Regions from separate parts of the Paenibacillus sp. IHBB 10380 genome, predicted to be linked through region 2. Evidence: riboswitches for the same ligand, from Rfam matches in the RefSeq annotation. Region 2 holds a riboswitch; the other holds the start of a gene.
What was found. Region 2 has a riboswitch for cyclic di-GMP ahead of UB51_RS26630 (hypothetical protein). Riboswitches for the same ligand answer to the same signal wherever they lie in the genome.

Region 1: linked by a shared signal. The riboswitch ahead of UB51_RS19015 (transglutaminase-like domain-containing protein) and the one ahead of UB51_RS26630 (hypothetical protein) in region 2 are both predicted to bind cyclic di-GMP.

What each region holds. Positions count from the first base shown of each region.
Region 1 is NZ_CP010976.1:4,186,586-4,202,915, forward strand. It holds gene UB51_RS18995 (collagen binding domain-containing protein) at 1-4,277, opposite strand, end outside; gene UB51_RS19000 (class D sortase) at 4,420-5,088, opposite strand; gene UB51_RS19005 (hypothetical protein) at 5,341-5,763, opposite strand; gene UB51_RS19010 (response regulator) at 5,958-7,112, opposite strand; gene UB51_RS19015 (transglutaminase-like domain-containing protein) at 7,235-8,041, opposite strand; cyclic di-GMP riboswitch class I at 8,055-8,136, opposite strand; cyclic di-GMP riboswitch class I at 8,175-8,255, opposite strand; gene UB51_RS19020 (GNAT family N-acetyltransferase) at 8,332-8,790, opposite strand; gene UB51_RS19025 (SDR family NAD(P)-dependent oxidoreductase) at 8,972-9,766, opposite strand; gene UB51_RS19030 (aldo/keto reductase) at 9,877-10,719, opposite strand; gene UB51_RS19035 (winged helix-turn-helix transcriptional regulator) at 10,979-11,341, shown strand; gene UB51_RS19040 (YjjG family noncanonical pyrimidine nucleotidase) at 11,520-12,239, opposite strand; gene UB51_RS19045 (DMT family transporter) at 12,264-12,731, opposite strand; gene UB51_RS19050 (Crp/Fnr family transcriptional regulator) at 12,752-13,450, opposite strand; gene UB51_RS19055 (DMT family transporter) at 13,492-13,917, opposite strand; gene UB51_RS19060 (HAD-IIB family hydrolase) at 14,310-15,062, opposite strand; gene UB51_RS19065 (GNAT family N-acetyltransferase) at 15,129-16,025, opposite strand; partial or broken gene UB51_RS29805 (stalk domain-containing protein) at 16,032-16,130, opposite strand; gene UB51_RS19070 (MerR family transcriptional regulator) at 16,276-16,330, shown strand, end outside.
Region 2 is NZ_CP010976.1:5,084,399-5,100,728, forward strand. It holds gene UB51_RS23085 (glycoside hydrolase family 3 C-terminal domain-containing protein) at 1-1,052, shown strand, start outside; gene UB51_RS23090 (hypothetical protein) at 1,434-1,727, opposite strand; gene UB51_RS23095 (oleate hydratase) at 1,743-3,335, opposite strand; gene UB51_RS23100 (TetR/AcrR family transcriptional regulator) at 3,490-4,050, opposite strand; gene UB51_RS23105 (C40 family peptidase) at 4,274-5,023, opposite strand; gene UB51_RS23110 (ROK family transcriptional regulator) at 5,208-6,245, shown strand; gene UB51_RS23115 (MFS transporter) at 6,267-7,487, shown strand; gene UB51_RS23120 (DUF2975 domain-containing protein) at 7,981-8,466, shown strand; gene UB51_RS23125 (helix-turn-helix domain-containing protein) at 8,477-8,695, shown strand; gene UB51_RS23130 (beta-lactamase family protein) at 9,128-9,829, shown strand; gene UB51_RS23135 (carbohydrate-binding protein) at 10,075-11,652, opposite strand; gene UB51_RS26630 (hypothetical protein) at 11,643-11,924, opposite strand; cyclic di-GMP riboswitch class I at 12,005-12,089, opposite strand; gene UB51_RS23140 (Cof-type HAD-IIB family hydrolase) at 12,468-13,355, shown strand; gene UB51_RS23145 (YczE/YyaS/YitT family protein) at 13,352-13,999, shown strand; gene UB51_RS23150 (LacI family DNA-binding transcriptional regulator) at 14,075-15,049, shown strand; gene UB51_RS23155 (amidohydrolase family protein) at 15,086-16,330, opposite strand, start outside.

The DNA.
Region 1 (16,330 bases), 900 kb from region 2:
TTTGGATTTGGAACTACCGGCGTGCCTGGTTCTCCTGGATTACCTGGACTACCTGGGTTACCTGGTTCAGTAGGTACATTTGGGTCTACTGGAGTTGAAATTTTGTTATTGGTTTTTTCAACTAGTACCGTTTCAGTTTGCTTCCCAGTAATCTCAAATGCTACTGGTGTTTTGTCTAATAGATAACCAAAAGGTGCTTTAATTTCAACGAGCTGATATTTATTCGGTTCTAAATTTTCTAAGAATAGTTCACCATTTGTATCCGTCGTTAGCTTAGATTCATCTATGCCTGCAACAACTTTATACACAAAGTTTCCATCTTTATCAAAAATCTCTGTTTCTACTCTTAATTCAAAGACAGCCCTTTGAAGCTTTTGGCTTTTGATCGAATTAAATTTTGTTAATTTGACTGAACGATCATTTTCTTTGTTTTCAATCGTCAATGTTGTTTCAGGTTGTTTAATTGACACTTCAGTTTCAGCTTTTTCAATAACGTAACCGTCAGCTTTTGTCTCTACCAATGTATAAGAACCATAAGGTAAGTTAGTAAACTCGATTACGCCGTTTACATCAGTCGTTTTCTTGGCAATAACAGCATTCGTACTATCATGAAGTTCAAATTCTACTCCTTCTAGTAATACAGAATGGTCCTTAGCATTAACTTTTGTGACGACAAGCTTACCATCTGAGCCCAATACGTTCTCTTTGGTCAATATTAATACTTCAGTTTGGTTAGCGACAATTCTAACAGGAATCGGTGTTGCATCTAGCGTATAATAATCTGGAGCGGTTATTTCAACTAATTGATAGTCTCCTGGAGCTAGGTCACCTTCGGCAATCTTTCCATCTATGCCCGTTGTTAGTGTGTCTATTAGCGTACCATTCAGTTTCAATTCAAAAACTGCGCCTATTAACTTCTTCGTTGGATCTACTGAATCAACCTTACTTAATTCAAATCCTTGACGAAGTATTTTGTTCGTAATCTTAAAAGGTTCTTTAGGATCTATAAATTTGATTTCTTTTCCTGTTGCAGCTCCATACTCAGGGGCAATTAGATAACCAGTGGGTGTGGATACTTCTTTTAGTTTGTAAGGCAGACCACTCTTATCTTTGTACCTGTAATTTCTAGAAGTTTCTACTTCCCCTTTTTCATCTGTTGTAAGTGTTTCTAGGAGAGTCGTTCCAGATGAATTATATAGTTCGAATTTGACTCCTTTTAGAGGGCGATCTAAATCATCTACTTTGACAATTTTAATTTTCCCACTACCACTAGACGCGCCTCCACCTGCTCCTGCTAAAGAAATCTTTACGCCTTCCTGATTACCTTCTCCTTTTACTGAAGAAGACTGGCCTGCAAATTCAACTTTATTAGTAATTCTGTCGCCACTATCAGCGTTAATGAATGATTTATACTCCAATATATATGCGGTATTCAAAGATTTCTTAAAAGTTAGTGTAAATGTGTTCCCCATTACCACTAATTCATAGTCATCTTTATCTACCAAATCACCTTTATTTGAAACATTACCAAGATTATCTCCAGGCAAATCTGTTTTATATAGCTTTAACGAATCTTGTAATAAAATTTGATTGTCCGATAATGTATCTGTCAATATGGAACCGGCTAGTACATAAGATTGACTTGGGTTAATATTTACTGTCCATGAAGCAATATCACTCTGACCTTCTTGTCTACCTGATTTGTCAACATAGACCCCGCCGTGCTTAGGTGTTACATCAACCGATTTTTCAAAAAGAAAACTTCCACCTTCGCCGTCTTGCATTGTCGCATGATTCGAGTACTTATCTTGAATTGGATAGTTGCCATCAAGACTTGTCTTGTACGTAATACGAAATGCAGTCTTCCCAATATTACCAAGGTTCAAGACAAAGCCTTTACCGTCAGTATTTAGTTTAAATTGTCCATTTGTTAGCGGAACTTCGTCACCAATGTCTGTAACGTTATTTGCACCTTGAAGCTCCAATTTATTCACTGTCAAAGAATTTTCTACAAATGTTTGATTGTCTGTATAAGTATCTTTAATCACCGCATCTTTAATGTCGTAAAGATTATAGTTCACATCAATGGTCCAAGTGATTGTTTTGTCTTTGGCGCTATATTCACCTTTTTTATTACCATTGTTGATGGTGTAGTCTTTCGGAGTAACAACAGCATCTTTTGTAATTGGAGTCTGTGGTGTACCAGCCTCGTTCCAATTTAATGTTGCTTTATTTCTGTACTCATTATTTGTTGGCATACCTGCCGTAGGATCAAACGTTGTCGTATATTTGATTTCATGCAAGGAGTTAATTGTCACTCCAGATTTCAATCTAATCGTAAAACCTTTTTCATAATCCGGGTCTCCAGCATTTGTTGCTTCAAGCACAAAATCCTCACTGTTTGCTCCAGTAATTTTCAAGCTATTTGGATCTAACTTCATATGTTTTCCCTCGTAATTATCTGTAATTACGACGTCAGTCATGTCCTTCAAGTCTTGATTCAGAACAATTCTCCACTCAATTGTTTTGTTCTGGAAATTGGACTTACTTACACTTTTCTCAAAGATGACTTCATTGATACCTTTTTCTCCCGTTTTAGTCGTACCATCGCCTATCTCTACAGTATTAGAAACTGTTTCATCTTTATAGATACGATTTATCGCTTGGGTCTGATACTCGATTTCATAAGCTTTATTAATATCATCTTTGAACTGTAAGTTGAAGCCCGCATCTGGACCAGAAGCAACTTTTCCTATGGTGTATTCATTGGAATCAACTAGAGTACGATTTGTAGCTTTACCATTATTATCGATATCCACCTGATACACCTTCACAGAATTATCGACCAGCTTTTGTTTAGTTGTATCAAATCTGTCCTTAATCCATGCATTGGGTTGTGAGATTGTTTGTTGATTGTAGTTGTATTGAACTTTCCAAGTGATAGTTTGCGTTGTTGAATTGTAAGCACTGTCTTGTCCTGACTTCGATAGTGGCTCATTGAAACTCACAGTCACCTTGCCAATATCACTTTCTGTATACTGTCCATCATTTCCAGTAAGCGTCACTGAGTTTTTGAATTCTCTATTTGTAAAAGGCGCCTCCGTTGGAGCTGCAACACTTGTCGTGTATGTCACCCTATAAGCTTTATCGATATCGCCAAAGTTAATAGGGAACGCAGTTTCAGTTCTGCTTACAGGGCCTTCTTTTACTGATCCATCTAATTGAATTTGCAACTGACGAATTTCAATATTACCTTTAAGTTTCAGGTCGGGGGGAAATGTATCATCAAGCGTTGCACCCTTAATCTCTTTTTCACCTTGGTTAAAATCGACCGTCCATTTAATTTCATCTGAGTTAAAGTTGTTTCTATTGGCTTCCCCGGTTTTTGTAAGTTCATCCACGGCAGTATTAGCGAAATGTACATCGATAACACCCTGTCCAACTGAGCTAAAATCAATTGGGTGTTCCAAGCCTTCCCCAAGGTTAGATTGGTCAAATGCTACCCACACATAGAAATTACCCTCTAATTGTTCACCCTTAATTGCATCATTGAATACGAATGTCACTTCTCTACTTGGAGTTACTACATACTCTCCAACTCCACCAGTTAATTGTCCTTTTAATTCATTTGGAATATTAAACTCTTTAGGAAGACTAAAAGTATAGGTTGAACCATCAACATACTGATGTGTATTATTTGGTAATGACCAGTCAAATATAATAGCCACTTCATCTTTAACTTTTGGTCGAACATCTTGTATTTCATTTCCCTGTGGAGCAATGGATCCATTAGCCTCATTAATAATAGGCCTTGCATCATACATCTTTACGCTTGTGATGAGGTTCTCTATGATCTCTTGACCAACAGCATTTGATGGAGGTGGACTTAGCTCAGATATTTCTTCAGGAGCTTTATTTACAGCAACCGTGATTTCATTTACACCTGAACCACTTTGAGTTTGTCCATCCAAAATGGTTACGGTAATAACTCCGTCAACGGATAGGCTATAAGAACCTATTGGCTTTCCGTCAATTTCTAAATCACCGTTTTGTACAGTTTCTACTTTAGAATCACTCGGAATTTGGAAAGTGTACTCTTTGTCTTTTTCTTCATTGCCAGCTGTAAAATCCCATTCTATTTTTGCTTTTCCGGCTTCATCTACGGTGACTATTGCTGTGAAATTTTGGTCGCTGTCGGCACTAGCTGTTGCTAGCGGACCTATGAGACTTTGCAAGACTAGTAGAAATACTAGCGATATAAAACTAAATTTTTTCATAGTAACCTCCCGTTTAAAATTTATTTTCGAAGAATTTTTGGTATTCGAATAATTACCCTTATCTTGTCTAATAAGAAAAGTTCTTCTTCAACACGCATTCTGAACAAAAAAATAGATGATCTTCTTCTTATAGCTCAGCCACTTATTCTATTATTTTCCCTTTAACAATAAGACGATGTGTAGGATCTATCATAGGGTCACAGGTGACCAGTGTAATTTCTTTATCTACGCCGTTTCCTTCCAATACCCATACTTCCTCTGGCTTTACACGTAACTTCTCTGTAACCGTGTATTCCAATTGTTGTTCTCCATTATTAACTTCAATCTTATCTCCTTGTTTAATCTCAACAAGTCTATTAAAGTTTCTTCCATACGTATGATTTCTGTGTCCAGCGATTGCATAGTTTCCAACTTCTCCGGCTTCCCCTGTGTTTACAATACTCGCTACACTTATCTTCATATTTTTCTTAGTTGCACCATGAAGAATAGGCAATTGTAAATCAATTTTATCGATTCGCAACATCCCTTCCAAATTCTGATCTTTGCTAGAGCCTAGCTTTTCTTTTCCCCCTTGTAGGGTGTCTGTTTCATCGTCCATGGCAACATTATCGGACAGCGTAGTCTCATACTTGGTTTGGAATGAATCATCTTCTCCATTATCAATATTGTGAAGACTATTCTGCCACTCCTTAACCAACTTTTGTTGCTGATAATTATCAACCATTTCAGATAGTTTTGGATAACACAGCATAATGATTCCTATAACTATAAGTAGTATGAATACGACTTCTATTTTAATTTTAATTTTCATATTACATACATTCCCAACTTCTGAGTTTATAAGATTTACATAGCATTTATTCACCAGACAAGGCGGATTCAATAGGGGGAGCTTTTCTCAACAAAAGTGTAATACAAAGTCCCAAAAGGAAAGTTTAGCTCATCGTGGACGAAATCCTATTAAAAATATCCTTCAACCATACGTTTCATTCCCATGGGGCCGCTTCAATCTTTCTTGTGTTTTAACCTAAGCTCCTTCTTCTACACGACATAAAAGGATCGTTTAGCTCACAGTGTAGAATGAATAAAAGTTCCGCCTTTCTACCGCCAAATCTAACCAGAAAAAAAAGTCATTCAAATGGTCATCTACCCATGCACCACTGTCCTCTCTACACAGCACACGCAAATACGATATTCCCAATAACGTAGTTCCATTCCACACAAAGTGAAAAGTATTCTCTGTCCCCTGATGCCGTAAAATAAATCGAAATGAGTTCTCCTGTAATAAATAATGATCTCTATCATAAAAAAACAGAGGTCCCTTCTCTGTGGCAACAATACCTATCAGATGATCTTGATAATTAATGTAGAAACCACGGTAGTATTCAACAGTCGTTTCTTTAATCAGCTCAATTTCCAACAGTGAATACAATTCTAAAGCTTTAGAGTCGAATAGAGATGAATTGAAGTTTCTTATTACTATCATAACACTAACACCACTTGCCTCCACAATCATTAGCTGTCTCAAATTTTGTCATTAAATGAAGTATACAGTCGTTATCTATACAATTTCTGAACAAGTTCTCCTGGGTCATTATAGGAATCTTGAATACATAGGAATGCCAAAAAACCATGTAATCTACGTTTGCGTAGATTACATGGTCTATTTAAACCCTCGAACTAACTAATATTTGACTCAGAAGGCCTATTTAATTCTCCCTCCCATTGTTTATACCATGCTGTAATATGCGCACTGGGTGGCTCATTAAATTCATCCAAAAGAATCTCAACCAAAGAATTATACTGTCGATTAACCAATGAATAATTATCCATAGATGCATGTATTTTCATTAAAGCAAAATAGGCCTTCTCCTCTTGCACATGCTGATTACATATTTCATGAAACCAAAAAATCGCCTTATCTAACTGACCATGTTCCTCATACCAATACCCAATTTCATAAGAGATGCTAAGCCACAATTCCTTAAACCGTTGACGTTCACTTTCCGCCCACCAATAATCATATTCCTGCAGGTAATTACCGGTATATAATTTCATGATTTCTATGTAGTTGTCTATTGTGTCAGCAGATAGAGATGGGGACGATGCTAATTTAGTCTCCCACTCTTCTGTGTCTAACAGAACATGATCAATAGTCAGAACATAACTTTCCATCGAATTCACAATTTGAAAGTGTTCACCATATGATGTTAATGTTTTACGAATGTGATAGATTGCAGTGTATAATTGCGAATATACTTTTTCCGGTTCATGCTCTGGCCATAGCATATCAATCAATACGGATTTACGAACGAGTTGTCCCCGATGCTGAAGTAAATATAGAAACAACTCCTGCGCTTTTGTCGTACGCCATTGAATCACAGCAAACTGTTGACTCGACACTTCGACGGTCACTTGCCTGAACATATTCATCCGCATCGTAAGGTTCTTAATTTCAGTCTGGTCTTGTTTAGATTCTACGTGTTCGCCAATGCGATCCATGGTTTTGGACAAGCGATCAGGTCTAACAGGTTTTACTATGTAATCTAAAGCATTTAGTTCAAAAGCCTTAACTGCATATTCATTATACGCCGTTACAAATACAATATTTAAATCTGGCTTCTTCTCCAGGATTTGTTCTGCTAACTCAATTCCATTAATCTCAGGTAAGCTAATATCTAAAAAAACCAAATCCACTTCCTTAAGAAGAATCTCCCTTCTTCCAATAACCGGATCTATAAATTTACCTATTATTTCTATACCCGTAAGATTCATAAGTTGACGCTCCAAGTAATCCACAGCAAGTTGTTCATCGTCTACAAGAATTACCTTCATAACAATACTCCTTAATTATGGAATTTAATATTATTGGATGTCTCGTGATAAGAATATCATAATTTTTGAAATAAAAAAGCAATGAACGTAATGTTCATCGCTTCGATAGTACTATTTTTTTGTTAATATTGTTTGGATGCTAGGTATTTGGATGCATCTTTTACCATCATGAAAGTTGTAGTTGTACCATTCCAACCTGCATCCACCGTTGTATCCACCGTAACCCATTTATTATTTAAATAGACTTCATTCCAAGCGTGATAGGAACTCACATAATTTGTTGTACCCATTACCATCTTAGTAGGAACGTCCACACTCCTAAGCATCGCTGCAAATAACGCAGAATACCCATAACAAATATCTTTTTTCGATGAAAATGTACGATCGATTTGAGGGAGATAATCGGCTGACGCGCTCACTGCCAATTTATTATCATATTTAATATTGTTAATCACATAATTATAAATAACTTTTACTTTTTCAGCATCCGTTGCTAGGTTCTTGGTTAACTCTTTCGCCTTTTGAACAGCTTTGCTTGTATCATTCCAATTCACATTCTGAGTTGAATTCAAATAAACTATCGAACTATCACTCAAAGCGAGCTTAATTGTATCCTTATACACAACTTGATATTTATTCCCACTTGTTTGTTCCAACAAGCTCACGGTATAATCACCGTTTCCTAATTGAAGGGGAAACACCTCCACTTGCTTTCCGGCAATTAAATTATAATAATACTGCTCCTGACCTTTAACAATTAAGAGCTTTGTCTTAATATTAGCCTTCACATCATACTTCACACTAATGATTCCCTTGCTTACGCTGGATTCATCTAGCCATGAGTTACCTTCAGCAGCATGAATTGTTGTTCCACTAAACAATGGACATAAAATAATAAGTGCAACTACAAATAACATAAACTTTTTCATACATAAAACTCCCTTCGGTGGCCAGGCTGCCATCTTATCAAGAAGGCCCTTTAGCTTTGCGTCCCTACCTTTCGATAGGTTTGCTATTATCGTTTAAAGTTCTATTCTCACAGTACAACAAAAAAACTGTTCGTCCGGTAACTGGCTGCCACCCGATCTGGAAGGCCCTTTAGCTTTGCGTCCCTATCTTTCGATAGGTTTGCCATTATCTGAATAGCTTTGATAGTCCCATAGTATCATATAATCCAGATCTGAAAGCAACTAATCACTAATTTTAATTATCTTTCCAGTTATTCTTCTATATTTAATTCCATCACCCTTCCAACAACCGGGCCTTCATCGTCGATTTCCCCATTTAAGCAAAATCCAAAAGATTCATATAGTTTTTGAGCATATATATTATCGGTATGGAGACTCAAATAAATTTTTTTACAGTCGTATTGTTGTTGAATATATACAATTAACAGAGGAAGAAACCGCTTTGCATACCCATTGCCTTGGAAACGATAATCAATCATAAAGCGGTCTAACCATGCACTCTTATTGACGCTATTTGGCCAACCGTACATTGCATACCCAACTAATGTCTCCTCGTCATATAATCCAAGAGATGTTGCATAATTTTCAAACATGCATTCTGCTAAAGAAAACGCATTGTTTTCAATAAAATGCTTTTGTTGTTCTGATACAGATAAAGCAGCTACCGAACGCCAATTTTCTTTTGTTACTTCACAAATGTGAAGGCTCATTATTTTAGCTCGCTTTCTTTCTGATTTTTAAACATCGAATCATACTTTACGCATCTCATGACAGAGAAGTTGTATCTTCACTAGTGTACGCCAGACAAATCCATAGTACTAATAGCCTAGTATACGTCGTATATTGCTCATGGATTAAATACTATCCAATTCCTTATATCAAGATCTCGTATTAAAACACGCTACGCACTAATCCTCCATCGATTCTCATCGCTGAACCATTAATGGCTGAGGAAAGAGGACTACTTAAAAAAGTAACGAGATTCGCAATTTCTTCTGGTCGAATAAGTCTTTGAATAATGGAGGTGGGTCGATTCTCATTCATAAATCGCTTTTCAGCTTCTTGAATAGTCAAATTTTCATTAGGATAAAGAGTATTTAACATCGTTTCTACTCCCTCTGTTAAAGTGGAACCCGGCATAATCGTATTGACGGTCACATTCGTTCCTTTGGTCAGCTCAGCTAAACTGCGAGAAAGCGAGAGTTGCATAGTCTTGGTTGCACTATAATGAGCCATTTCTTGTGATGGCATAATAGCAGCCTCACTAGCAATAAAGACGATTCTGCCTTCATTTTTTTGAATCATTTGTTTTAGGTAATGGCGAGTAAGTCGAACACCACTCATGATATTGACTTCAAAAAACTTAAACCATTCTTCATCAGGGATATCAAAGTATTCTGCAGGCTCAAAAATCCCAAGGTTGTTAATAAGAATATCTACTTCAGCGTATTTCTTAATAAGTTCCTGACATCCTTGTTCTGTTCCTAAATCAGCAACTGCTGATTGAAGAATAGCATCCGGATATTGTTTTTGAATTTCTTTTATAATTTGGTTAACCTTTTCTTCATATCGTCCATTAATAAGAACAGTGGCACCTTCAGCCACTAAGGAAATAGCGATTGCTTTTCCAATTCCAGATGTCGAGCCCGTAACTAGCGCTGTTTTTCCTTTTAAATGAAGTTGCATGTAAGACCCTCCATATTTAGAAATAGATACCCGTCTGTCTATATTGTTAACAATATAGATCACACTTCTTATTTCGAGCAGAAATAAGAGGTGTGATCCTTTTTTTATATTTAAAAATCAAAATTATCGGGGTCTGGACCCACTCGAAGATGTTGATTCAATCCATCAATTTGTTCCATATCCTCTTTTGTCAACTCAAAGTCAAACACTGCTGCATTTTCAATGATTCGATGTTCTTTTGTCGATTTCGGAATCGTTACAACACCGTTTTGTAAGTCCCAACGCAAAATGACTTGGGCTATAGATTTTCCATGCTTATCTGCAATTTCTTTTAACTCTGGATTATCTAATAATTGACCTTGCATTAACGGGGACCATGCTTCGAATTGAATACCATTTTCCTTACAAAATACTTGCAGTTCTTTTTGCGTCAAACGTGGATGATGTTCCACTTGATCCACCATTGGCTTAATCTCGGCATCTTTCATTAGCTCTTCAAGCTGATGAACAAGGAAATTGCTTACACCGATCGCTTTTACACGCCCTTCTTTATAGAGAGTCTCCAATGCTCTCCAGGCTTCCTTAAATTTACCTTCTACAGGCCAATGAATCAGATATAAATCCAAATATTCCAATCCTAGTTTTCTTAAGCTCGTCTCATAAGCTGCTATCGTTGACTCATAACCAAGATCAGCATTCCATACCTTCGATGTGATAAATAGTTCTTCTCTGGCTATGCCGGCTTCGTTCATTCCTTGGCGAATTCCTTGGCCGACCCCCTCTTCATTTCCATAAATAGCAGCGGTATCAATGCTTCGATATCCATTCTTAATCGCTGTTTTTACCGCATTTTCAAGTTCAGGACCTTCCTCTACTTGAAATACTCCCAAACCAAACCAAGGCATTTTCACACCATTATGCAGCGTTGTTGTATCTTGCAAATTTTTAGCCATTATCTTATTCCTCCATTATTATCGTTTTATTTATCATTACCATACAAACAAAATAAATTTGCCGCATGAGTTTCTTTACAAGGTTCGACTTTTAGAAGAAAAATTTCCATCTGTTTCTGTCACTCCGCTCTCTCCCAAGCTAAGCTAGTCATCAACGCCTGCAAATGTTATGATAGGTCAAATCAAACTAAAATAACAGTACGCACTTTTTAGTACTGTAGGCACAAAAAAGTGCCCATAAAATTGGAGGAAGACCATGATGATCAAGAAAAAATATAACATTTCAGTTGAAGCAACACTTGAAGTCATCGGGGGAAAATGGAAGTGCGTGATTCTATGTCATTTAACTCATGGCAAAAAGCGAACAACGGAATTAAAAAAGTTAATGCCTGGGATTACACAAAAAATGTTAACACAGCAACTACGAGAGTTAGAGGCTCATGGAATCATTAATCGAATTAGTTATAATCAGGTTCCACCGAAAGTGGAATACGAACTTAGCGAATATGGCCATAGTTTAGAAAGCATTTTGAACTCACTATGTAATTGGGGAGAACAACATATCATTAAAGAATACGGTGATAAATTTGCTGTTTTAGAGGAGAACATATTAAATAAATAAATAAATAAATAAATAAAAATTCCTTTGGAACCAGAGCCGGTTAAGTATTATAAAGCAACAAAATAAAGCAGGCGTATATCCAATGAATTAGATGTACACCTGCTTTATTACTCTTTCCACAAGCTGAATGTAAGACTATATCTACTTTTCAACGATACAACGATATTCCGGAACAACACTAACTCACTTCTGCCGATTCTCTTTCTACGTTTAAAATTCGATACAGCTCATCAAGATTCTGTATTTGATAGGTTGGAACAATTTCAGTATCATTGGGTTTCATTTCAGGGTTGAACCAACATGTATCTAGACCCGCTAGCTGTCCACCTAGAATATCCGCACTAAAGGAATCTCCAATAATTAATCCTTCTTCCACAGAGAAATTAGGAATTCGTGCAAAGACATAATCGAAATATTCCTTCATTGGTTTTTGAAAACCAGTGTCCTCTGAAACAAAAATATCTTTGAATAGCGGATATAAACCTGAATCACGTAAACGTTTATCCTGAGTTTTGGAAACACCATTAGTAACAATATATAAATCATATTTATTGTGTATTTGTAGGTCTGTTATCAATTCAAAGGCCCCACGAACAAGCTGATGCCCCTCCTCTAAGTAGCTACGATACTTCTTTTCCATTAAGACTCCATCAACCTCTTGACCATATTCCTTAAATAAAATGGAATAGCGAGTATTCACTACCTCATCACGATCTATTTTCCCTTCTTCAAAGGACCTCCAAAGACCTTGATTTATTTTTTTATAATGTGCTTTGATTTCTGTGGTTAAGGGAATTTTTTGATCCTTGAACAGCAAGTCCAACGCTAAGTTTTCTGCTGCACCAAAATCCAATAGTGTATCATCTACATCAAATAATAAAGTTCTGTATTTTTTCAAAATAATCTCTCCATTTTCTATATTCTAAGTCATCTTAGATGACCTCTGTTTCTTACGTCCACCGCCTAGTTTAAATACACAAATGCCCCCGACTATGACCAACACACCTATCAACTTATTCGAAGAAAAAGGGACCTTATCCAGTCCTAACCAGCCCAGTGAGTCCCACAATAAAGCAAACCCGAGCTGTGATGTCAGAACTATTAACATGGCATACGTAGGACCAAGCAGCCTCATCCCCTGAACCAGACAGATTACCACTCCTACTCCGATCAAACCGCTGATCCAGTACCAGGGCTGCATATTTTGCAAGATAAATAGTTGTTTCCCTTCAAAAATTAGACCGATAGTCAGTGAAGCTAGGAATCCCATACCTAATACTAATGTAGTTGTTGCCCAAGATCCCGCACGTTCATTTACCTTACTGTTAAAAATATTTTGCACACCAACCAGCGAACCCGCGATTATCGCCAATAATAGTCCTAGAATCATAACCTTTACTCTCCTATTTTCTATTCGTAGATATTACGACCTGAAATCGTACTCAATCCTTCCCTGTCCTTAACAAGGATGAACCCTTTGTTACGCTCAATCAGGCCCTCTGTACAGAACTGTAGGATGACCCGATTCAGATGTCTATAGCTGGTACCAATGAAGTTCGCTGCATCCCTAATACTGACCGTGCCTGATGGCCCTTTAATTAGAGAATCGGATTCATCGAATGAGACAGACAATAGATAACTTGCCAATCGCACTTCCACCGGATGCATCAAATTGAAGCTCAAGGAATTGTTTTTAAGGTGAAACTTCCGTGTAATAATTTTCAGTAAAAATTGCAACAACGGTGAATAATCGCTTCCATATTTTTTCAACCAACGATGATGAATACCGATCATACAGACAGACGATACTGCCTCAACCGTGTTGATAATGTTATTTCCTTGTACGTATTCAATATCCCCGATCACCTCAAGCGGTGTCTTAAAAGAGAGAATAAGTGTTTTGCCTCCAGACGAAGTGGTATAGATTTTGATCTTCCCCTTAACAAGTACGTACAGAACCTCTGAAGGATCTCCTTGGGAACAGATAATTTCCCCTTGATCAAAGTTATACAACGACAAATGCGGTATTAATGGTTCATTGAATACAGATTCTATTTGATGAGCATGCAAATAAGATTCTAATTGCTCACGATCTTTAATTTCTTTCATTACTCGGTTTCACCTCTTAATATTCTAGAATGTTCAAACTATCAAAGCCCTAGTATGACCACACCAGCTATCATCATCCCGATCCCAATGAACTGTGGCATCCTCATCTTCTGCTTCTCCACCCCGAACCATCCGTTAATATCAATTAAAAAAGTCAAACCCAGCTGGGCAATCAGTAGAGTAGATATAGTAAAGGTAACACCGATCTGCTGAATAGCCGTAACATTACTGAAAATAACGACCGCCGCAAAGGCGCCGCCTGTCAAATATAAAGGTTTCACTTGCTTAAACCTTTGCCATTTACCATCTCTGATAAACATCAGGATAAGCAAAGCTGCAATGAATCCAGTTAACTGGGTTATAGTCGCCGCTTGCCAAGTGCCAATATCTTGACTAATCCGAGCATTCGCTACTCCTTGTAGGGTTATAAATGCCCCGCCTAAAAACGCAAATATAATCCCTCTCATGTCTTCTCTCCCCAATTTAGATTTCTCTATATTATTAAATGATATATTCAGGTGTTTTGGGAAGGACATATGTCCTCAACTTGTCCAATGGATAGAACATCTTCTATGTTCAAGCATGGTTTATACTCTGCTCCAATGCCTACGCCTCGATTATCTTTGAATTTATTTTCTATGGAATTCACTCTTTTTCTCTTAGACAAAAAAAATCACCTCTTAAGATAAAGATATCTAATAAGGTGAATGTTATCGTTATGGAACTCCCATAATTTCACGATACTTTTCAATTGGTGTTTCATCATTCCATAAATTCAAAGATTTTAGATCATCAAATGTTTCCCGACTTGGTGCGATAACACGAATTTCATCGCCTTTTTATAATTTCATTGGATTAATCATTGTATTTCCTCTATTAGCTCCATTATTTTTTGAATGACCTGCTCTTCTTCATTAATAACCCTATCTGTTGCGAATTGTAAAAGATCTGCATGCTCTCCAACACAAACGGAGCGCAGAGCATGCTTGAACATCGACACATCATTTGCATCATTGCCAAATGCAATAAATTTTTGCGGCTCAATACCCATTTTTTGTAGCCCCGCCCATTTATCAACGCCTATCGGGCTGATATCAATAATACCTTCATGGCCATGTATATATGTAACGATCGGTAATTCCTGTAGCTCCTCTAGCAATTTCTGCTCATTATTACTATGTAAAATGACCACTTTCACAATTTCATTTAACTCATCTAAATGTATGTTTTTTGCTCGCTGCTCAGGGTCCACATTTCGCCGAATCGGATGCTCGCTACTACCAGTATAAGCATAATCCCACTTGCTATCAATTAAATAGTCTGCCTCGTATGTCTTTATTAACTTGATGATCCTGTCAGCTATCTGTTGGTCGAAATGAATAGTTGAAATGATATGTCCACCTGTTGCGACAAACGCGCCATTCCCACCAATCATTAAAAAATGTTGCATATGCGGCGGTAAAACGGGTAATAAATCACGTATAGGTCTAGCCGAAGCAAAGATTATTTCATGTCCTTTTTCCACAAAAGCATCTAATACTTGTACCATTCCTTCACTTAAAGGCTTTCCTTTAAAGCAAATTGTCCCGTCTAAATCAAAAACAAATTTCATCGTAACCGCCTCCTCATTTTTTCTTATCATAACAGTTTCCTATATAACGACCATGCTGTAATTGGATTAGGTCAATTCACTTTCCATATTTCGCATCATGAGGACTTGCTCAACATTGGTTGTGAAACTTAATTTCACCAATAGGTCGTTCAGAGGTTGATTGGATTTACGCAGGTTAGCTGTCGCTCGTCTGCAAACATAGTCTAACGGGGCGAACAGTTCACCAAGAGCAAGCTTATAAATCTCCTCTGTATCTTCCCGCCCAGGAAGGGCTTCACATTGATAGAGCGTAATGGTTACCAATTTACCCTCTTGATCAAAAGTTCGCTTATACAATGCATAGCATACAGGCTCGCTACCTTGTCTAATGATTAAAGATTCACCCTCCTTCATGCTAGGCCATTGTGTCTGCCAAGCAGATAAGCCTCGATAGAAGTCTAGCGCATATACATCACGGGGCAATCCTTTGGTCATGGAAAAGGGATGCACAGCAGATCGCTCCAGTAATTGGGGATCTATTGTACCCATATGTTGTAAGATCATTAATCGATCCGTAATTTCGTATCCCACATTCTGATATAGCTTAATCGCGCTCTCATTTTGGGTCAGCGCTTCAAGTATCGCAAGCTCCACGCCTTGTTCTCGGTACAACTCTAGATTTCTTAACATGAGCGCTCTGCCAATACCCTGCCCTCTAAATGCAGGCGCAATGCCTGTCCCACCGTTCCATGCCAGTTTCTTTCCATCTACGTCACGAAATCCGTTCATTACAAACCCTGCAGGCTCACCATCCACATAAATAGCGAGTGAATTCTCCAAGGAAAGTCCTTCGTTAACACTCCTAGTCATAAAAGCCTCAATCGTCATGATCATCTGTATAAAATAGCCCTCAAATCCTAGATTCCAAATACGTACATTTTCCTCGATCGATAGCTCACTTAGTTTCCTAAACGTAATTGTCATAAGTACGAACCTCTCTTTTACTTCGTTTAATGTGATCATTTTCGTATTTTCGTCCCAACCTACATTCCACTTCAACTCTTCGACAATGAAACGCAAGGGAACCATGGTCGAGTCGAACAACTAGACCTTTCCAATCCAAGAGTAACTTAACTGACTCTGCTTTTCAATCTGGCTGATATGTTTTACTTGACCTTAGGTCAGACCTAAGGTGTATTGTAAACCTATGAATAATTCGATTGGAGTGTCGCAAATGAACGAGTATATCACCATTAGTGAAATTTCAAAACTGATGAATGTATCCGTAC
Region 2 (16,330 bases):
AAGAACTTTATGTCATGGAGGGTCGGGAATTATTAAGCTATAACATTGATGCCTTACTTGGACCTGGTTTGAATATTCGCCGAAGTCCGCTCAACGGACGCAACTTTGAGTATTTTTCGGAAGATCCGTTAATCTCTGGGGTGTTTGCCGCAGCTTGTACGCGCGGGATTATGAAAGGCGGTTCCAACGCCACGCTGAAGCATTTCGCCTGCAACAACCAAGAAAAGAATCGCAGCAAAGTCGATGCTGTCGTGTCCGAGCGCGCCCTTCGGGAAATTTATCTGAAAGGTTTTGAAATCGCGGTGAAGCAGGGCGGAGCGAATTCGATTATGACCTCCTACAATCCGATCAACGGACACTGGGCGGCTTCCAACTATGATTTGAACACCACTATTCTTCGTAAGGAGTGGGGATTTAAAGGCATCGTGATGACGGACTGGTGGGCTATTATGAACGACGTGGTTAATGGAGGCCCTGCAGATCGGAAATATACGAACTGGATGGTCCGTGCGCAAAACGATCTTTATATGGTGGTCATGAATTACGGCGCGGAAATCAATGCGTGGGAAGACAATACCCTAGATTCCCTGGAAAACGGCACCCTGACCCGAGGAGAACTGCAACGCAGCGCTATCAATATTTGCGAGTTCCTGATGCACGCGCCGGTATTCTCCAGAAAACAGGTGATTGAAGAAGCAGTAGATACTTTCAAAGCCAATCCGTCTCTTTCGTCGGAACAAGCGCAAACTTTATCCGAAAATGCACAGGTGAAACCTGCCGCAGCTGGATCGACTTTTGTGAAAGTGGATCTGGCCGGGGAGTATCGGATTATTGTGCACATCATGTCTCCGGAATCCGAACTGGCGCAAAGTGCTTGTAACGTGACGCTGAACGATCAACCGATGACGACCATTCAAACGAATGGTACAGACGGCAGATGGATCAGACAGAAGCTTGTAAAAATCGAATTGGAAGCAGGTCTTTATGAATTGAAGTTGGATTTCGTCAAACCAGGCTTGCAGATTGACTGGATCGAATTTAAACGAGTTTAAATGTAGAAACGCAAATGAGGTTTTTAAGCTATCAAGTCGTCTCGTTAGCGACTGAGTCAACACGCAGCGATGAATTGTGGATTTACTTCTCCACGATTCGCCTCCATTAGAAGAACCCGCTCAGTGAGCGGGTTCTTTCTCATTCAGGGACTAGATTGTGGTCCAAATGACTACATAAGCAAATTGTTGATCATTCCCGACTAAGTGACGTTCCTCTCTCTAGCCCTATTGCTGTATGAAAAACCACCGTGGCAGTCGAATGATAAGCTTCATCTATGATAATCAAAACAAGAAAAGGACAATCGCTAGTCTCAGCGATTGCCCTTAGGTTATGGTTATATGAATGAATGATACTTATTTTAATAAACCTCATTAATGTTCTTATGAGGCCCGATTCCCCTCGATTGCAAGCTTGCCGTATTTCGTATCGGCTACAGCCGTCAAGTGATCGCCTTCAATAGTACCTTTTGCCGTATAAGGAATCTTGGTAATTAACTTCTTGATCTCCCCTGAGAATACAAACGCATTGCCCTCGACCTTCCCGTCCGAAAAGGCGTTACTGCCTCTTAAAATGTTCAATGATCCGCTAAGCGAGTCACCATCCTGCGTAAAGGTAATTGTTCCTTTTTCCATACCCATTGGGGTTTGCATCGTAATGTTATATGTTTCGTTCATCGCTCGCTTCCTCCCTTATCTGTATGAGGTATTCAGTGCTTTCAACAAGGTGCGAACATCATACATGTGAGGTGTTACCGGGCACACCTTCTTATTCAATCCCATCAAGGTATAAACGGCAATTCTGGCTGCGCGAATCGAATATTCTTCAGTGAACACCATGTCCTCTGGAATCTCAACGAACTGACTAATCATTGCCAGGTTGGTGGAGCCATCTGGCACCACTTTTGGACGATCGCTCATCGCACGTGGTTGGAACTGGGCATCAATGTATGGCATCATGCATGGAATAACATTCACGACGCTATCCATGATTTCATCCATATCCTCTTCCATATGCAGATGGTGCAGCAGTTCAAGCAGCATCTCTTTGCCTGTGCAATCTCGCATTGGCTTCTTGACATAGTCGCCTTCTCTATCGGTGTACAGTCCATATCCCCAGAATATCGTAGTGTCTGCTGGCTGATTTTTGAAATGAGGCTGTGCGGCAACGACAATCGACATCAACCAATTGGAATCTTTGAATGTCATTAGAGCACCGTTACCCGGTTTGTTGCGGGAATATTTCTCGATCATCTTCAACAGCTTGTCGCCTGTGCAAGTAACCGTGAAGGATGCCCAGTTCGTTTCTTCTGCATTGCCGAAGAATGGAGCTGGATTGCCAAGTCCCTCTTTCTTGGCTGCGATCTTCGCCCACAGGTTGCCTGACATCGGATTCTCGGGAACCATTTTAGCAGGTGTGTTCAGATCACCTAAGGTTGCATTATCGGTCATACAGCCATTGGTCATGATGCACAAATCGCCATTATGAAGTTGAATCATACCCGATTTGCCATCTTGCTCATAATGGATCGCTGTTACCGTGATACCGTCGCCTTCTTCGAAATCGAGATCTGTCACTGTATATTTCAAGCTGAAATCAACGCCGAAACCATCAAGATACGTCTTGATCGGCAAAATAATCGAATCATATTGGTTATAAGGAGTGCGTGTAACTCCTTCAAGAGTTTGAATACGAGGAAATTCAAACATCATACGGTTCATATAGCGTCTGAATTCGAACAAGCTGGACCATTTTTGGAAGGCGAATGTCGTCTGCCACATATACCAGAAGTTCGTTTCGAAGAAATGTGGCGTTTCCGCAAACCAATCGCAGATCCGCAAATTGTCCAATTTCTCCTCAGGCGTGATCATTAACCTTCCAAGCGCTAATCGATCGGCCGTATTAAAGCCCATGGACATGACATCTAGAACCTCGCCGTCTTTGTTAATCAAGCGAGCATTCGCATGTGTGGGATGCGCATGGTCAAAAGCTAGAATCTCATCGCATACGGATACACCTTCTTGTTCGATTGAAGGAATGGAGGATAGCAGCTCCCATGTATTTTCATAGGTTTCTTCATTTAACATACGACCGCCGCGGCATACGAAGCCATTGGTTGTATCACCCGCACCGTCATTGCTTCCTCCGAGAATGTGCATACCTTCTAAAATATGAATGTTTTCACCTGGAAAATTACAATCTCGTACAAGATAGGATGCACCTGCGAGTGAACCTAGACCGCCGCCAATAAAGTAAACTTGTCTGTTTCCGTATTCTTTTTCCATCGATGTAACCTCCATATGTTAATTTATATTTCTCTGTGGAATCAATATACTGCACCTATGGATCGTTTACCTTAGACACCAAGAGGGCAGTGTATGAAATCCATACACTGCCCTCACATTGTCTAGTTATATAGGGTAAAGTGGAGTCCCCTTGTTAGCATCTCTTTACGTACTTGTTGATTGCTTTTTCCATATCGCCTTCAATTAGAATGCTTAATCGATCAATAATAATCCATGGATCTTCAGTCATGTCGTTTCGGATCCACTCCAGCATAATACCGATAAACGCATAGGTGTAAAAATTCGCGATGAAGTTCTTATCTTCCACCCGCACCTGCATATCTGCGCTGACTTCTTCGATGACGGTCAACAGCAACTCGAATACCGTCTGGTGGAGAAACAGATCCAGATGATCTCGACCCATCGATCGGAACGTGCTCATACAGAATTTCTTGTTATCCAGTACATAATGAAATATCTTCAGAAATCCCTGTTGCCAAGTGTCGTATGTACGATAATTAGAGATACTATCCAGTGCTTCTCTCTTATAGATCCAATCCAATAGATCATATATATCTTGAAAATGATAATAAAACGTCTGTCGATTCACACCGCAGTCAGCAACAAGATCTTTAACTGTAATTTTATCTAGCGATGATCGTTCCATCATTGCTTTAAGAGATGCGGCCAAAGCTTTTTTAGTCATCCCGGACATATCGCACAGCTCCTTTCAAGCTATAAAGAGTTATAAACACGATAGTAAACTCTCGTTTATTATAACTGCGCCGTGCCAAGCGGTACAAGAACCTTAATGTCCGTATCCTTAAGTACTAGTTCCCTTGGGTTACTTAGCATCGTCAGTTATATACACTAGCGAGCGAGCAGGTGATCAAATTCGGGCAAGTCAAAAATAAACCGAGACGAGCACAGGTTAAAAGTTAGTCAAGAATATTTCCTCCAAAGATGAAGCGGTTATTCAACTGCCTCCACGTCAATTCGCCAATATGAACCCCGCCGCTGTTTTTAGAAGGAGAATGAATGATCTTTCCATTCCCCATATAAATACCTACATGGGTAATTGTCTTTTCGGAAGGCTTTAAATTTTCATAGTCAGATGCGTTGTTTCCTCTATAGCTAGAAAAGAATAACAAATCACCGCGTTGCGCTTCTTTCAGTGAAGTATAGTTTTTCTTGGAAAAGGCATTAACATATGCAGCTTGACTCCTCGAATCCCACGGCAAATCCATGCCCAATGAAGTCATGAACACCCACCGAGTATAATCGGAACAGTCGAACGTAGAAGGCTCAGTTCGGTCAGAACCATACAAGTAAGGGGTTCCTATATAAGATTCAGCGGTTTTTATGAGGTTCTCCACATAATTCTTATGGCTCGGCTCAATGGAAGGGTTAGGGTGTTGTTCGATGAGTGGAAATCCATTTGGATCTAGTAACACCTTTTGGTTCGGATCTGCAGTCAAACTTCGTATGTGGTGGGAATTAGATTGTTGTTCAACACCTAAATCTCCGAAGTACAGATCGGGGTCATTCGTTTGTTCTTCTGAAACAATTTTAGTCTTGTGGTTATTAACGGAACGTGGGCGTATTTCATTTTTTGACGAGCATGCAGATATCAGGATAAAGCTGCAGCTTAATCCTAATGTGAGCACCTGAACCGATAGCTTTCTCACGAAATCACGTACCTCTCTAAGGTAATATGATTTTAGAATGTCTATATTTGTTTTCTTTGATTCAAGATGGGGGGAATAAGTGCTACATTCACATATCATCTTGTCAGTAAGACGTATTCCTGCTATTATCATAGTCACTTATTAAATTCATTTAATAAGTGACTATGATAATAAGGTGGGGAGTATGGTGAGTGATATACGACTTACTTCGCAACATACAAAATCGGAAATGATACGTTGCATTCGATCTGCACTATTAGAGCAAGGAAGTGCAACGAAGGTTGAATTGAGTCATAATTTACAAATTAGTTTTCCAACGATCAGTAAGTTTCTGAAGCAAATGGAGGATAGAGGGGAAGTAACAACCGTTGGTCTTGATGAATCAAGCGGGGGAAGAAGGGCGATAAGATATACATATCGTCCAGATTATATGCTGGGCCTAGCTATTTTTTTAGAGAAAAGTGAGACGAACTATACTGTTTTTAATTGCTTGGGCGAAGTTATTGAGCAAGGTAATACTCATAGTATGCTAGAGCAAGATGTGTTACAGCTAACCACATTTATTGAGAATAAAAGGAATACTTATCCTAACATGAATGCTGTGGCCATTGGTGTTCCAGGTGCAGTTAATAACGGTAAAATCTTTCTTATACCAGGGTATGAGAACTATCATAATCTTGATCTTAAGAAGCATATAGAGGAGCAACTCTCTATCCCGACTGTTGTAGAGAATGACATGAATGCGGCTGTAATCGGCTATATGGCTCAAAGGAAAATAGGGAACAACATTTCTTTGTTTTATTTGTATTTGGGGCAAAACGGTCCTGGTGCAGGGATTGTTATCAACGGTGAAATTGTGCGGGGGAAAACGTTTTTTTCAGGAGAAGTCTCATTTGTTCCACAGTATGACGATAGAAATTTCCTACAAGCTTTATCAAGCGGAAATGGTGGAGAGACGAGTATTGAACAAATGGAGAAAAAAATAGATGCGATCAGCCGATTAGTGGCCTCCATTACCTCTATCTTAAATCCTCATTATATTATTTTTGGTGACGATGAAATAGAAACGATGATGCTTCATCAAATTGCTGAGCGAAGTGCCACATATGTTCCGAAAGAACATCTCCCAGAGTTAGCCGCGAGTGACTTGAAGCATGATTATCTAAATGGATTACAACGTCTTGGATTGAGTTTATTGATTTCACAACAAATAGATGACTAACACTAAGGAGTACAGATATCGATGGCAACTTTCTTTTTAATTATTATTTATTTAGCGTTTATTAGTCTAGGTTTGCCCGATTCATTGCTTGGATCAGCATGGCCTGTGATGAGTTTGGATCTGAATGTTTCATTAGGAACTGCCGGAATTATTTCAATGGTTATTGCAGGCAATACGATTGTGTCAAGCTTGTTAAGCGGTACAGTGCTACAACGTTTTGGTACTGGGAAAGTGACACTTGTGAGTTGTATCTTGACAGCAGGAGCTTTATTTGGTTTTGCATGGTCTCCTTCACTAATCTGGTTAGTTATTTTTGCGATTCCACTAGGTATAGGTGCGGGGTCTGTAGATGCAGGATTAAATAATTATGTTGCTATTCACTACAAAGCACATCATATGAGTTGGCTACACTGTTTTTGGGGAGTAGGCGCTACGCTGGGTCCATTTATTATGGCTGCGTCTATTTCTGGTGATAATCTTTGGAGACAAGGCTATCTCGTTGTTGCGGGTATTCAAGTGATCCTAGTCATCATTCTATTCGTTACGCTTCCTTTGTGGGATAGAGTTGCTAAACGTAATCATGACATAAATATTGAGGCTGAAGATGAGTTGATTAATCAAGAGTTAGAGCAACTTTCTGAGAATACAAAGCCATGGAGAATAAAAGGGGTCAAACTAGCGATGGTAACCTTCTTATTTTACAGTGGAATTGAAGCTAGCATGGGATTATGGGGAAGTAGCTTTCTTGTAAATATAAAGAATTTACCTGCAGCAACAGCGGCACAATGGGTTTCTTGGTTTTTCATAGGAATTACAGTTGGCCGAATGATTACTGGATTTATCACGTTTAAAGTGAGTAGTCGAATGCTGATTAGGTACGGCCAGCTTATCGCTTTATTCGGTACGGTATTGCTTGTGTTACCATTCCCACCGATCCTCTCACTTGTTGGATTTACGATTGTAGGATTGGGGTTAGCACCCATATTTCCGTGTATGCTACATGAGACGCCTGTGCGATTTGGGAAAAAGAAGGCTCAGTCCATCATGGGCTTTCAAATGGCAGCTGCTTATACGGGGAGTACGCTAATACCTCCTTTTCTTGGATTACTTGCAACTAATACAACCATTAGTATCTTTCCGTGGTTTATTATTATGTTTGCCATTGTGATGCTCTTGTGTACAGAAAAGCTAAATCATTTCTTGAAGAAATTACATGTGGGAATAAGAGAAAGTATTCGTTAAAGAGTATTAAGGATGTTTAGTGAGAAAACTATATCGTATCGAGGGAGTTGAATAAAACAGCGGTAGTCCATAAAGCTACCGAGTAAATCGATAAGCTGTTGGAAACGTAGTTTCGATGTCAATGGATCTGAGATGAACGACGTAGAATCGCGAAGCGATAAGATTTATAATCTTGAATATTACGGATATGGAGCTAGTATGTACTTTTAAAGGATGATGACATCATATGATTATTAAAAAAGGGCTACTTTTTGGACTAGTTGGTGGGGTTATCTCGATACTTTTGAAATTTTTTTTTGGAGCTTTTAGGATTTGATTCAGACCAGACATTTTTAAGCAAAAGCATTTCTTTTGTAATGAGAAATGCTTTTTATTTTTGTCAAAATTAAAAGGATATTTCAATAACAATAATAAAAAACAATATAAATTTATTGTGAAACGATAAATCATATGCTAAGATCATGTTGTCATTAAATAAATGAGGTGTTTTTAAATGAATGTTAAACGAGGTTCAACCACTTTTTTAAAGGTAATTATTTTTCTGGCTGGGATTGCAGTGCTTGCTTTGTGTATATTTTTAGTGCCCCATATGGCGAATTTTGCAGCAAAATTGTATCCAAATATTGCCCCAATGAAATATCTCGTTTTTATCGTGATGTATGGAGCGGCTGTGCCTTTTTACTTTGCTCTCTATCAGGCTTTAAATCTTTTACGGTATATTGACGAGAACACAGCGTTCTCGGAATTATCTGTAAAGGCGTTAAAGAACATAAAGTGCTGTGCGATTACAATCAGTGGTTTGTATGTATTAGGTTTGCCACTCTTTCGTTTTATAGCAAAGAAAGTAGACCCTCCTATTGGATTAATGGGACTTATCATCATTTTTGCTTCGTTGATTATCGCCGTTTTTGCTGCTATCCTACAACGGCTTCTACAAGAAGCGATTAACATAAAATCAGAAAATGGTTTGACGGTCTGAGGTGGAGGATATGACAATTATCATTAATATTGATGTGATGTTAGCAAAACGAAAAATGAGCGTAACGGAGCTTTCGGAGAGAGTTGGAATTACTATGGCGAATCTCTCCAATCTGAAAAATGGGAAAGCAAAAGCGGTTCGTTTTTCAACATTAGAAGCGATATGTAAGACTTTGGATTGTCAGCCAGGTGATATTTTGGAGTACAAAAGCGACGAAGACACTCAATAAAAACAGATAACTAATTTGTTTAACTAACGGGACAAGATAGTTGATCAAAGTTAAGCTATGGCTAGGTGAAGACCAACAGACCGGATGGATCATGCCACCTCCCCAAATATCCTTAACATCACAACTCGGGGAATTGTGGTTTTGCATAGCCACGGTTCGCCTCCATAGGAATAAATAAAGGAGCTCACTATTACTTACATAGCAGCTCCTTTATTGTAAAATCATAAGGAAAGCACTTCGAAATAGAAGGTGAAGGGAAATGAATCCTCCTCTATATACTCCTGTGCAAGCACATTCTCCAACCCTGAGCCTGCCAGGTAGGTATTGTGAATGGAAGGGGCTGTCCCATAAGTAGATTAATCTTCTGACGAGACACTCACTTTTCTAAAAAAGAGACTGATGTCCAAAAAAAGCAGGTCAAGGTAGTTATCCTTGACTTGCTTTTTGGTATTTCTGTTCCATTGCGGCTTTCTGTACTCCAATGCAGATGACTTGTTGAGATGGGTAAAAGCATTGGCTGACCGTACGATAATTAACAAGGAATCGTATCAAAAGATGATAACCCCCAACGACTTTTTGTGGTACATAGGGGCGTCGGTAGGTTATGGCTGTTTCGTAAATAACGATCCGGTGAATGAGGTGTTTGTAGATGGAAACATCTATGGTTACACCTGTAGCGTTCACAGCTACGTGAATGGTGAGTTTACTGTTATCGTACTAAGCAATAATGATGCAGTACCGACAGGCAGAATTGTAAAGGGGATTAAAAGCATACTGTTATCTCAGGAACCAGAAGTCATGGTGAAACCGGATATACAAGAGAATATGGATTATGAAAAATACAAATCATTTACCGGAGATTATTGCTTCCCACCGACAGGTTGGAGGTTTACAATCAGCTTCGAAGGTGGAGGTTTAAATGTAGATCGGCTCTTCATTCAGGAATCAAAACGGAGGAAATATCTATTAAAACTAGTATCTGAAAGTGCTGACCTCGTTGTTTTTGCATGCGAGGTTTGCGATAGCACCTTTACATTCCATATAGATTCCATGGGAAAAATACAAAAAGTAATTTATGCTTGGGATAAATTAGAACTACCCTATAAGCGGAGACTCGATGCATTACCGATGTAGTGGAATAAGGGCCCAACTTTAGTGGATTAAAATCAGCAAAATGAGGAGCTAAATTCTGATTTTTCAGGAGTTTGTAATATCATTTCCTTGATCGCTAGTTGCCTTCACATAATGCATAGGGTCAAAATCCTGATTAAGCTTTAATGTAATATGATCCTCGACAGACAATTTTATGGTGTACAAAAAGTAAAAGCATGATGAACCCAGTTGGGAACATCATGCTTTTTTCTTATTCTAATCGTTAATTATTTTAGCAACCACAAAGCAGGAACGATAGGTGGTTCCCAGCCAGTTAGTGTGGTGTGAGCTTGACTACATGTATAGATGGAACCGTTGTAGGTAACTAGCGCTCCAACCGCGTAATATGTGTTTGGTTTCCATTCGGAAACTGCCGGCACGAAAGTCTCCACTGGATTCAACGTTTTTAGCTTTTTATCATACGCAACGACTTGGTACGTATAATTCGTATTTATCTCGACACCTTGGTCCACAAATTGATTTGTACTCGTAAAGCCAACTAGTTCACCGTTTCTGTAGATTTCATAGCCTAAGAGGTCATTCTGATAGGCTTGATCGATATTCAAGCTTAATGTGTTGGAGTTAGTCGTTATATTCGTTATACCTACTTCTAATGTCGCATTCTTATCTGCTATTCCTGTGCCTGTATAATTGACCACCGTATGATTCAGATACCATAGCTTGTCGGAAGCCGGATATTTAACTAATTTCTCCCTTGTTTCAGGGTTTACGTTGAATCCGTGTCTAGCAAAAAAGCTGCTTAAATCTAAGCCTAGCACCTCGGAAGAGAATTCGACTAAATATTGCTGTTTCGAGTTATCATCATCAATTGTAAGCGTGACTTTCCTTTCTCTATATAGGCTGTTTAACTTGTTCCAGTATCCTGGATAAGCCATCTCCAACTGCCAAAACGGTCCTAATCTAGCATCAAATCCCAGTTTGGCCATCTCCACTTTATTTTCTGCAATGACATATTTATAGAGTTCAGCTTCATAGTTGATCCTGATCGGATTATCCAGTTCCAGAACATGATAGTCTACTGACATCATCATGGATATCATGTTATTCGTAATCTCACCGTACTCTCGTTCTTCAACAGCCATGCGATGCCCAATCTCGTGATTCAAGCCCCAGCCTGGATACGACTTGCTGAAATCACTCAAAGGAAGATCTGCCTGTTCGCGTTGGATCCCTACATGGTCACCTGCTGCATACATATAACCCCACGGCTGCATCAATCTTATATTTTCCCTGATCAGCTTAGGATCGTGGATCTCACTACGGCCATCCAGACCATAGAAGCCAAAGCTCTTTTGCATCCAGAAGTCATAGCCCGTTAATGTATCCATTGGGTTATGGCCCTGCGTAATATATTGATTGTACGCATCGGTAGCCGTTCCGGTAAATACGATTCGATCGCTAACCATCTCAACTACGTCTATTAGTTTACGATCTTTAACATTTGGATGTGCAACTTTGTCTTGGTCTAGACTCTGTTTATATGCTGTTAAGAAAGATTTAAATTGTTCCACATTCGTAGCCTTCGTCATTACAGGGAATCTCTCTAACCCTTCAAATCTGATGAGAGGCGCCTTCCCCTGCTCTGCAGGAGTGAATGGATTTACGATGTACACTGGGCCGCCTTTGGTGACATCAATTGAATATAAACTATCCGTGAGGATCTCCGGTACGGTTATCGTATTGTTACCTGGACGTAGTTCCACTTCTTTGAGATAACTGGACCATGAACCCTCTTGTTGGAAAAAGACTAACGAAGGCACTTTATCGATTGAATCTACATCCACATAAACATTTGCTTGCCAGGCATAGCGACGAACCCCGTTGGCTGTCTATTCGTACCTAAACCCATTCTTAAATTTTGCCGGGCATGCTTCTCCATATCTCCATGCTGTTCTGCGGTTATGGTCGTTTCTGCGAAGTTCACTGTACTTTCCATCACATTGCTCACTACATTCACACTTGGTAATTGTTCCGCCATAACAAGATCTGGGCTAACTGAAACGTTAAATAGTATTGCTGCGGATGCAGATACCACGATTGCTAACATTTTTTTCACGTTGACTTCCTCCTATTTTTTAATGACTGCCTACCTGAACACGTGAAAAATCTACCCCAAAGGAGTAGCATAATATACTCTTTGGCAACAGGCTGACATAGTTATATAACCTTAGTCCCTGTAGTTTTGTGTCCCTATATTTCTATAGATTTTCCACATTTTTCTATTTGCTTCTATCAAACAGTAACACGCTAATATACCAATTTTATAAACAGTTGGTAGTATATTCAAAGTAGGCATTGGTACTACTTGACCTTTTTTGGATACTTTAGAACTAGATGATCAAAGATGATTCGAATTATCAATAGGGCAAAATGATCCACAGCAAGCACCCGTCCCGTTATCTGCGAGTCGAAACTGCAGTAATTAGTCATCATCGGCTTTGATGGCCTGACAGAACCTATGTAACTCACAAAACTCGTGACTTTCTGAACAATATAATGGAATTTTCATCTTGAAAGGAAAAAATATATTTGCTCTGAAATGCGTACCATACGTTATACTGGCTATAAATTTTTTAATTCAAGAAATGAGGGAAGCAACATGAAGATAATCGCAATTGACTTAGATGGTACTCTGTTATCTGACAACCTAACTATCCAAGAAAGAGACGTAATCGCCTTAAAGAAAGGACAAAAGCAAAATCATATTGTAACAATTGCAACAGGAAGGGCTTTATTTGATGCAAAACACATTATGAATAAATATAATTTGAATTGTCCAATCATTGCATCGAACGGAGCTCAAATCTATGTAGATAACAAAAAAATATCCGAACATTTTATAGGTCCAGATGTAACTCAAGCTATCATACAATGGCTAAACAAAGAAAATATCTATTTTCAAGTGTATTTATCTGACAAGATTGTTGTATCAAATCAGGGAATTCATCAACTAGAAAAGCAGCTAAATGATATAGTAAGTCAAGATCCCCATTTTAACAAAGATGTGTTTTGTGAATCTATTAAAGCTCAAATCTATCAATACGGTTTAGAAGAAGTTTCTGGTATAATTAACTCTATTGATTTTGTCATCAAATTTATGATCGTTTCTCCAAGCAGAAGTAAGTTAAAGCAAGCTAAAGAATATTTTAGTCAAATGGACGGGTGTGTTGTAGCTAGCTCTGGATCATTCAACCTAGAAATTATGAGTGCAGGAGTAAATAAAGGATTAGCACTACATAAACTTTGTGAATATTACAAAAAAACTGTAGCAAATGCAATAGTGATTGGTGACAATCTAAATGATATGCCTATGTTTAAAGTAGCAGGAATAGGGATAGCCATGGGAAATGCAGATGAAAGGCTTAGTGAGGTGGCTACTTTCAGAACTTTATCGAATAATAATTGTGGTGTGGCTTATGCTTTCGAGCATTATATCCAAACGTCTGAGAAGGAAAACGACAACTTGGTTAGGAAAGCGAAATCATGAACTATTTCTTTCAAAGATGTCTGATTTATATTATTGGATTATTTGTTTTATCTCTAGGTATTGTTTGTATGATTAAATCCAATGTAGGAATTGCTCCATGGGATGCCTTGAATGTTGCATTATCAAAACGAATCGGACTTTCAATTGGATCATGGGTTTTCATTGTTGGTGGAATCCTTATTTTTGTAAATAGCCTGATAAAAATGAAGCCTCCTAATATAGCTGGTTTTATTCCTATCTTCATTATTGGAGCTTTTTTTGACCTTTTAAACTTAAAGATTCTATCTTTTATAAAAGTAGATATTTTACTTTTTCAATGGAGTTTATTTTTTGTAGGACTATGTATACTGGCCTTGGGAATTGCTATTTACTTGCGGGCATCTTTTCCCTCCGTACCAAATGATGAGTTGATGTTAGCTATCACTGCACGAACAGGTTGGGGTATTAATGTTACAAAAACTATTGGGGAAACTATAGGTTTTGTACTTGCAATTGTACTCCAAGGTCCGGTTGGATTAGGAACCATTATTGTACTTCTATGTCTTGGGGTATTCGTAGGTCTGTTTGATCAACTATTACACAAGGTGGGAATGCCACGTTCTATTTACAGTAAGGCGTACAGTCAGGAGAATGTCGATTTATAATTTGAAGAATTTACACAGAAAGAAACATTAATATACAAGGGTTCTTTTACTTAACGTTGTAAGGAGTAATGGTGGATGACTAATATTACAGAGATAGCCAGGAAAGCAAACGTTTCTCGAACAACGGTATCTAGGGTTCTCAATAATCATCCTTATGTCAAACCTGAAAAACGAAATGCTGTTTTACAAGCCATGAAGGAATTAAATTACGTCCCGAATTTCAATGCTGTAAACCTATCCAAAGGAAAGACGAATGTAATTGGAGTAATTGTACCTAGAATTAGCCATCCGTTTTTTAGCAACTTAATTGAAGGAATAAGTAAAGAGTGTAATAAACATAATTATAGTTTACTCGTGCACCAGACTAATAACGACCCTGAACAAGAACTAGAGTTTTTTAACAAATTAAAATACAAGCTTGTTGATGGTCTTATTTTGGGATCATGTATAAGTCCTTGCCACATACTCGATGAATTATCTTATTTTGGAAAAGTCGTTTCCTGCGAAGCTTCTGGAAGTAAACAAATTGCAAATGTATTTATTAATCATAAGTCCGGAATGCAAATGGCTATTAATCACTTAAGAGATCAAGGCCATCAAGCCATTGGTCTATGTATAGGAAATCCTAAAAGTGGTGTGGGAATGAGCAGAAAGAAATCATTTTTTCACTATCAAAAGGAATACGGCTTAAAATGGAGAGATAATTGGTACTTTGATGAACAGTATACAATTGAGGATGGAATTGAAGTAGCAAAAACACTTTTAGAGCAGCCGTTCCGTCCTATGGCTATGGTTGTAGGAAGTGATTATGTAGCTGCCGGAATCATCTACGAAGCTAAGAATCAGGGAATACGGATACCTGAAGATTTGGCAGTTATAGGATTTGATAATCAGACAATATCGAAAGTGGTGGATCTTACAACGATACATCAACCCATTAAAGAGTTGGGTGAGACAGCAGCAAATTTATTATATAATTTAATTAATAATAAAGATGTTCCAACCATTAATACATTGGAACTAGAGCTTATTAAAAGAAAGTCAACATAAGAAAAGACCACATTCAAAATGAGGTCTTTTCTTTACTTAAGCTAGAACCAGTTCTGGCACAGGAGCTTTAAAATGTGTTCTTTTTTTAGTTTCATCTATAAAACTGAATGGTTTCATGGATAGATTCTCAAGTGTATGTAGGTAATTACAAGCTTGTAATGGAACAAATGAGGTCATATTCCATACATCCTTTTCATTAAAACCGATAGCGCGAATATTATGCATGAGTCGATCAATTGTATAAGAGCCCGCCGCTACATATCCTTTTCCTTGATACCATAAATTATTCCCTTCAATCTTTTGTAATGACTGACCACACATAGAATCTGTGTCAATACGGTCTGTCATTGCAATAATACCCTTAGAGCCAACGATCTCCACAACTCTCCGCGCAACTTCTAAATCTACATGCTCACCATCAAAATTCATACAGATTGTTAACAAACCTTCTTTAGCAGCTCTCATTAAAGTACCAGGAACTTCTCCAACTACTGAGTTTATATCATCTAGTTTCCATTGGTCCAATCGAGCATTTTTTAATCCTTCTAATCTATGCACTCTTTCTTGAGATGTTCTCCAAGTGTGTTTAAAATTATTAGGCATATCATTAAATAAGTGGTCTGTTATTACAGCATCTGATCCAGTATAATTACTACGTTTTTGCGCCGTATCTATAACCTTCATAATAAGCTTTGAAGTTTCTTCTGGATATGCCTTTTGGAAATGACCTAACGCAGGCTTAATCCCAGCTTCTACCAGCGTATCCACAATCCAGTCTAAGCTTGGATGCTCCTCAGTTATATACTTCTTTAGATAGGAGTTTTCAGTCATAGCATCTGGAGAAAGTACAGTATAAATGAGACCATATTCACCACAAGATGCAATTTTTTCCCATTCTTCTTTCTTTGGTGCCCAGTTTCCTTTTTCTGGTGTACCTGCAAAACTAGCCAATAATGGTCCTTCTAATGATATACCTAAAATATTACGATAGAACCCCTTTTTCTTTTGCTTATGAAAATCTTTCATAAAAGTTACAAATTGATCTAATTGGTTATGTGGAAGAAAGATGGAAGGTACACAGAAAATTCCTTCATATTCGGCTAGTGTATTGACTTTTTCAATATTTAATTCATCTAAATTACTAAAATCATAATCACCAATTCCATGGCAGTGAAATTCTATTGGGAGGGATGGAACTAAATAAGCACCAGATTTCTTGGAAAACCCTTCTTCGCCTATTTCAAAATGAATCCATTCATTGTTATTATAGGAAATATTAGC